Regions from separate parts of the Vreelandella sp. F11 genome, predicted to be linked through region 2. Evidence: predicted binding sites of a transcription regulator. Region 2 holds the regulator's gene; each other region holds the start of a gene.
The links. Region 2 encodes FliA, which starts transcription of late flagellar genes. Its sites were predicted from a motif close to CTAAAGTTNNNNNNNNNNCNGCCGATA; they were not measured.
Positions count from the first base shown of each region.

Region 1: a site for FliA is predicted at 1,345-1,371, ahead of ACFIOZ_RS18035 (flagellin). Genes of this name have one in related genera too.
Region 3: a site for FliA is predicted at 1,152-1,178, ahead of ACFIOZ_RS12700 (DUF4019 domain-containing protein). Genes of this name have one in related genera too.

Region 1 is NZ_CP170448.1:3,935,784-3,938,037, forward strand. It holds gene ACFIOZ_RS18030 (glycosyltransferase) at 1-105, opposite strand, end outside; gene ACFIOZ_RS18035 (flagellin) at 393-1,274, opposite strand; gene ACFIOZ_RS18040 (flagellin) at 1,554-2,254, opposite strand, start outside.
Region 2 is NZ_CP170448.1:143,120-145,373, reverse strand. It holds gene ACFIOZ_RS00680 (OmpA/MotB family protein) at 1-82, opposite strand, end outside; gene ACFIOZ_RS00675 (motility protein A) at 89-910, opposite strand; gene ACFIOZ_RS00670 (RNA polymerase sigma factor FliA) at 954-1,655, opposite strand; gene ACFIOZ_RS00665 (flagellar protein FlhE) at 1,682-2,110, opposite strand; gene ACFIOZ_RS00660 (hypothetical protein) at 2,136-2,254, opposite strand, start outside.
Region 3 is NZ_CP170448.1:2,773,001-2,775,254, forward strand. It holds gene ACFIOZ_RS12695 (NfeD family protein) at 1-480, opposite strand, end outside; gene ACFIOZ_RS12700 (DUF4019 domain-containing protein) at 687-1,094, opposite strand; gene ACFIOZ_RS12705 (class I SAM-dependent DNA methyltransferase) at 1,244-1,987, shown strand; gene ACFIOZ_RS12710 (isochorismatase family protein) at 2,145-2,254, shown strand, end outside.

The DNA of each region.
Region 1 (2,254 bases), 1.0 Mb from region 2:
GGTCATACTGGCACCGCTGGAGGTATCCAATAAACAAGAAGGATTAGCCCAAAGCAGGCGAGGTTTGCGTTTTTGAGTAGCAGGGGTAGAGGAGGTCTTGACCATGAAGCGGCTCACAGAGAAAAATGGCAATTTACTTAGTTTACCGTGCTCGTCCAGTCACCAAAGGCACGAATGCGCCTCTATTTGCGTATGTGTTCACACGATCAGTGCCGCGCAGAGGTTAGAGTAAGCCATAAATTGAGATTTTACTTATAAGGAACTCTCGACTACTAAATCCAAAGCGGGCGCCAGAATCAGAGCATCGCCGAAATTATCAGACTCCCACGCAAGAAAACGGGGCCCGATTGGGCCCCGTCGTTACTTTCTGTTGTGCATTGCTAGCTAAACGATTAGCCCAGCAGAGAAAGTACAGACTGCGGCGTCTGGTTCGCCTGTGCCAGCATGGAAGTACCGGCTTGCTGAAGAATGTTAGCACGTGTCATGTTAGACACTTCAACAGCGTAATCAGCGTCTTCGATACGTGAGCGGGCTTCCGAGAGATTGGTAGACGTCGTCGCCAGGTTATCGATTACAGAGTCGAAACGGTTAAGGGTAGCACCCAAGGTAGCGCGGTTGGTATCCAGAGTCTCGGTAGCAGTATCAACAGCATCAACTAGAGATTGGAAATCGGTATGCGCTGCGCTGCCGCCACTGGATAGAGTGAACTCCATTCCATTAGCACCAGCCGCAATCACACCACCGCTGGCGTCGTCTAATTCAAGCCCAGTCACACTTGCATCAAGCGTAGTGACGGTAATAACGTCTTCAGCTTCGGTATTAGAGCCAACCTGGATGCTCAGCGAACCACCACCGCTGACGTTCAGGAGGTTAGTGCCGTTAAAGTTATTGCTGCCAGCTACGCGATCGATTTCAGCCAGACGCTCGTTGATCTCGGTAACGATCGCATCACGATCTTCTGCGGCGTTGGTGTCGTTGGCGCCCTGTACCGCTAGCTCACGGATACGCTGAAGGTTGTCGTTGATTTGGTCAAGACCGCCTTCCATAGTCTGAACCAGGGAGATACCGTCGCTAGCATTACGGCTAGCTTGATCCATACCGCGGATCTGAGCCGTCATTTTGTTGGCGATGGCTTGACCAGCAGCATCGTCAGAAGCGCTGTTAATACGCAGGCCAGAAGATAGACGCTCTTGCGCCTTGGCCAGCATTGACTGTGAATTGGACAGGTTGTTCTGGCCGATCAGGGCAGTAATGTTAGTGTTGATTACAGACATGTTAGTGCTCCTCGAAATTTAACTGGCCTTATGGCCTGCTTAGCGGCGCTTGCGTCGCCGTTATTATAAGTAACGGCAGCCCCGCCCACTTCTTTAGGAAAAAACCGCTCTTTTTATGTAAATTACTGTAACTTCCTTAATTACTTTTCTGCACACTCTTGAATGTAATGAAACCGCTCCCAACATTTTGCTTCATATACATGTACAACCTTCCCAAATAAAAACGGGGCCTATTGGCCCCGTCGTTACTTTCTGTTGTGCACATCACTAGCTAAACGATTAGCCCAGCAGAGACAATACAGACTGCGGCGTCTGGTTCGCCTGTGCCAGCATGGAAGTACCGGCCTGCTGAAGAATGTTAGCACGTGTCATGTTAGACACTTCAACTGCGTAATCAGCGTCTTCGATACGTGAGCGGGCTTCAGAAAGATTGGTAGACGTCGTCGCCAGGTTATCAATTACTGAGTCAAAGCGGTTGAGCGTAGCACCCAAGGTAGCACGGTTGGTATCCAGGGTTTCAGTAGCTGTATCAACGGCATCAACTAACGCCTGAAAATCAGTATGGGCCTGAGTAGCAGCACCACCACCACTGGTACCTGTGAGCTCAAAAGTTGATGGGGTAGTACCAGCCGCTGCGGTTATAACACCACCGCTAGCACCATCTAACGCCAAACCTTCAACCGTTGCATCAAGGGTGGTAACAGTAATAACGTCTTCAGCTTCAGTATTTGAACCAACCTGAATACTAAGAGAACCACCACCACTAACGTTCAGCAGGTTAGTGCCGTTAAAGTTGTTGCTGCCAGCTACGCGATCGATTTCAGCAAGACGCTCGTTGATCTCGGTAACAATCGCATCGCGATCTTCTGCGGCGTTGGTGTCGTTGGCACCCTGTACCGCTAGCTCACGGATACGCTGCAGGTTGTCGTTGATTTGGTCAAGACCGCCTTCCATGGTCTGAACCAGAGAGATGCCGTCGC
Region 2 (2,254 bases):
AATAGCTGGTTAGCCAACCATCATCGCCATCGCCTGGCGATGGCGTCATTTCCAGTGCATGGCGTGTATCACGGTCAAGCATCTGGCCTTACCCCTTCGCCGCCGAACTAACCGACGAATCAGGCCTTGGTTTGACGCTGTTATCACGAATCTCATCGTGGTAATTAGCCACAAAGGAGTTGAGAGTCTCTTCAATAAATGACGGTAGGCGGCGCTTGGTAATCAGCGAAATACCCTCCAGTACCATGTTCATGGTAATCAGCCGCTCTTCGGTGCGGCGCTCTAGCTTCACCGCTATCGGCTTAAACACCAAGTTGGCAAGTAAAATGCCGTAGAAGGTGGTGAGCAGCGCCACTGCCATGCGCGGGCCAATGACCTGTAAGTCGCCAGCGTCCATGACCTCCAGCATGTTGACCAGCCCCACCAGGGTGCCGATCATGCCAAAGGCAGGTGCATAGGTTGCCATGGTACGGAATATTTGTGCTTCAGCATGCTCACGCGCTTTAAGGCGGGCAATCCGCCAGCGCAGCATGTCAAAAATTTCATCCTCTTTGGTGTTGGCAATCACCAGTTGGATCCCGGTACGTAAAAACGGATTGCGGGTATGCTCCAGCTCGCGCTCGACCGCACGTACATCGCCTTTAAACCACAACCGGGACATATCGACCAACTCGCGGATATCGTCTCGCATGTAGGTGTTTTCACGCCGGAATACCAAGCCCACTAGCCGTACGACGCGGAGCACCTCTTTTAATGGGTAGCTAATAAAGGTCGCCGCTAGGGTACCGGTCACCACGATGGCAAGCCCCGGAAAATTAATAAAGCTTTCAGGGGACTCTGCAGTGAAAAACAGCACGCTCACCAACAGCAGTATGCTGGCAAATATGCCTATCAACGTCGAAGGGTTCATCCACGGCTCCTTGCCGGTCACAAGTGAGTAAAAAACGTTGGCGTTATACCGAGTCGTGTAAACGCGCGCGTAAACGACTCACGGCTTGGCTGTGCAGTTGTGAAACACGTGACTCCGTCACCCCCAGCACAGCGCCTACCTCCTTGAGGTTGAGTTCTTCTTGGTAGTACAGCGCCATGAGCAGCTTTTCACGCTCGGGAAGCGCTTCAATCGCGTCAATCAGCGTTTGCCGCTGCTGACCGTCAAGCAGTTGCTCGAACGGTGAATTGCCCAGTTCATTACTGACAGGCTCTCCGCCGTCGGCCACTAGCTCTTCAAACGGCAGCAGTTGTCCGCTGTTAGTGTCATTGAGAAGCTGCTGGTACTCACTCAGCGGCATATCAAGGTGCTGAGCAATTTCGTTCTCTTCCGGGGCTCGCCCTAACAGCTGCTCTAATTGGCGAACGGCGCTGTCCACCGCACGCGCTGAACGGCGTACGCTGCGGGGCAGCCAGTCGCGTGTACGTAACTCATCCATCATGGCGCCGCGAATACGCTGACTTGCAAAGGTCGCGAACGTCGCGCCCTGGGTAGCATCGAAACGGCCCAGCGCCTCAAGCAGCCCCACCATTCCGGCCTGAATAAGGTCATCGAGCTCAATACTCGCCGGCAATCGAACCTGTAGTGTTAAGGCCTGACGTCGCACCAGTGGCATGTATTGCGTTAACAGCTCATTTTGTTTAATCCTGCCCTGTGCTGTGTACATATTCTCGCCTCGCGGCTAATCAGCCTTCACTGATAGTTCACAATCAATTGCAACCCTTGCACCCGAACAGGCCGCTGGCCTGGGTGCAAGGCGAAGCGAAAATGCAGTGGCCCATCGGCGGCCCGCCCCTCAAGGGCAGTGGTAGAACCCCGCATACCGGTTAATGCAACGCACTGATCCGGATGGCACAGCCAAGCACTTAATAGCGCACCGGGAGGATGCTGAAACTGCCACTGTATGCGCCCAAGCTGGCCTGGCCGAAGGTTTCCGACGGCGGGCGGAGAAGCGGTTTTACTGCTGCTTGCCCGATCACTCATTGCCACCATCAACCCTGGTATCTGGCTGCTCCAGCTACCGGGTGCCGCTTGGGCACTCCCTGTTAATCCTGCGAGTAGACACCCCACCACCAGTATTAAGATCAGTGGCAGTCTCACTCTTAATAGCCAGCTTAGCATGCTTAGTCTCCTTGGCAGAGTGTGCTCATCGTGCAAGTACCAGTAACTCCATATTTAAGTAGTAGTCAGCGGCTTCACGCAAGTTATTGAGCAGTCCTTGACGCGGCAGGTGCGGCTCATGGAGCGCCAGTAAACGACGCGGCC
Region 3 (2,254 bases), 2.2 Mb from region 2:
GCCATTCGACTCCTCAGCCGAATTATCTTCTTCGCCGTCATCGCTGCCGGGCAACCCGCCGCCCATTTGTACCGGCGTGGCCGAGCCGAGATTGGTAGAGGGCGCCATGGCAGCCACGTGGCTGCCATAAAGTAGATAAGTGCCCGCGCTTGCCGCTCGCGCACCGCTGGGGGAAACGTACATCACCACGGGGATATCAGCATTGAGCATCTCGCGAATCATGTCGCGGGTGGTGTCGACTAACCCGCCTGGGGTATCGAGCTCGACGATCACCACCTCACTACCCTGCTCGCGAGCCTTATCCAGCCCCCGCGAAAAGTAGTCCTTGGTCGCTGGGCCTATGGCGCCTTCAATGTTAAGCACCAGAGCACTGGGAGCCGCACTTTGCGCCATGGCCTGCCACGTAAACGACATGGCAGCCATTAGCAAACCGGCCACCATTAACCAGAGCCAGTGCGATTTAAGAGAAAGGGATTGCATTACCCGCTCCTCGTGTTCAACGCCTTAACGTGCCGTATGGCGCCTAACCATAGCTACATACACAAGGCTATCTACTCAACGTAGCACCCACATCGAGCTTCGTCATGAACAACGTGATGGCAGGGTTCAAGGATAAATAAAGGCCTGAACCAAGGTGGCGATTCTGAAAGCCAGCGATGATGATTACACTATTTTCGAGCAGTCGGTTAATTCAGATAATAACCGCTAACTTTCCACGCTCCCTCCTCAAAATGAGGGGTGATGGTTTCGGTAATCTGCGGCCTGTTTTCAAATTGTGTTTGAAATGTCAAAACCGCGTAGTCGCCTCTTGGCGCCCCTGGCATAGAGGTTTGGCGGACGACGCTTACTCGTCGGCGCGACTGGACAGCGCCAAAATCACGCCGCGCGGCACCAATCGTCCGCTCCAACATATGTGGAGAAAGCGGCTTTTTTAGTAGTGGAGATGACGCTTCCCAGGCCTGCTCATACTGCCCACTATCAATGGCTTCTAGCCACGCCAACGCCGCCGCCTCTGCATCATCTTTATGAGAGAGGGCTTGCGTGGATAGCATCAGGAGCAAGGGGACGAATAGTAAGGACAGCATTTTCGGCATGGCGGGTACTCTTGGCATCTAGGATCGAGCAGATAAGTCTCGATGATCTTAGATATATATCGGTCATCGCCAGGGGTTCTTTAGGGTCACGAGCGGTATTTCGTTTACTATGCGCCCCTACCCTCTTTAGCTCCCACCATTAGGCGAACATGTCCTTCAACGCACTCTATACCGACCTCTCTGGCTACTACGATTTAATGTGTGTAGATATCGACTACCCAGCGCAAAGCAACGCCATTCATAGGCTGCAGCAGATTTTCGGTAACGGCGAAACTGCACACTTGGATTTAGCCTGTGGTACCGGCCCCCACGTGCGCCATTTCATTGATTTCGGCTATGCCAGTGGCGGGCTGGATATCAACCAACCGATGCTGGATATCGCTGCCATACGGTGCCCGGAAGCCCAGTTCACCTTGCAAAACATGGGCAGCTTCGAAGTGAGCGCGTCCCTCGACCTAATTACCTGCTTTTTATACTCAATCCACTACAACGCTGGTATTGAAGGGTTAAAAATGTGCATTGCCAGTGTGCACCGCGCACTCAATTCTGGCGGTATTTTCTGTTTTAACGCTGTCGATAAAGAGAAAATTGATAACGCTCTATTCGTTAAACATAGTGCCAAACAGGGAAGTGATTTATTCACGTTCCGCTCGGGATGGCACTATAGCGGGCAGGGTGAAAAACAGTCTCTCAGGCTTAGTATTGAAAAGACGGACGCTGATGGAACGCAGGTGTGGAACGATGAGCACCCTATGGTGGCGGTCAGCTTTGTAGAGTTAGTGACGCTTTTAGAACCTGACTTCGAGGTTCATCTGTTTGAGCACAACTATGAAAAAATCATTCCATGGGATAACACCTCAGGAAACGCTATTTTTGTCTGTGTGAAGAAATAAACCCTGCTTGTATCTGCGAATCACCCTGCCGTGCTGTACGTACGAGCACATTGGCCATACATGGCCGAAATTGCCCCCTTTGTGACCGGCCAACGCATCGTTGGCTGAATGTGGAAAAGCTAATCTGTAGCCTCACTTCAACACAATGAGATTAGCCATGACCCAGCCTAACACCGCCTTGCTATTAATTGACGTTCAAGCCTCCTTTCCCGCCCGCGACTACTGGGTAGAATCGCTGGCTCAGGCATGGCGTCCCAAGCAGCGCGC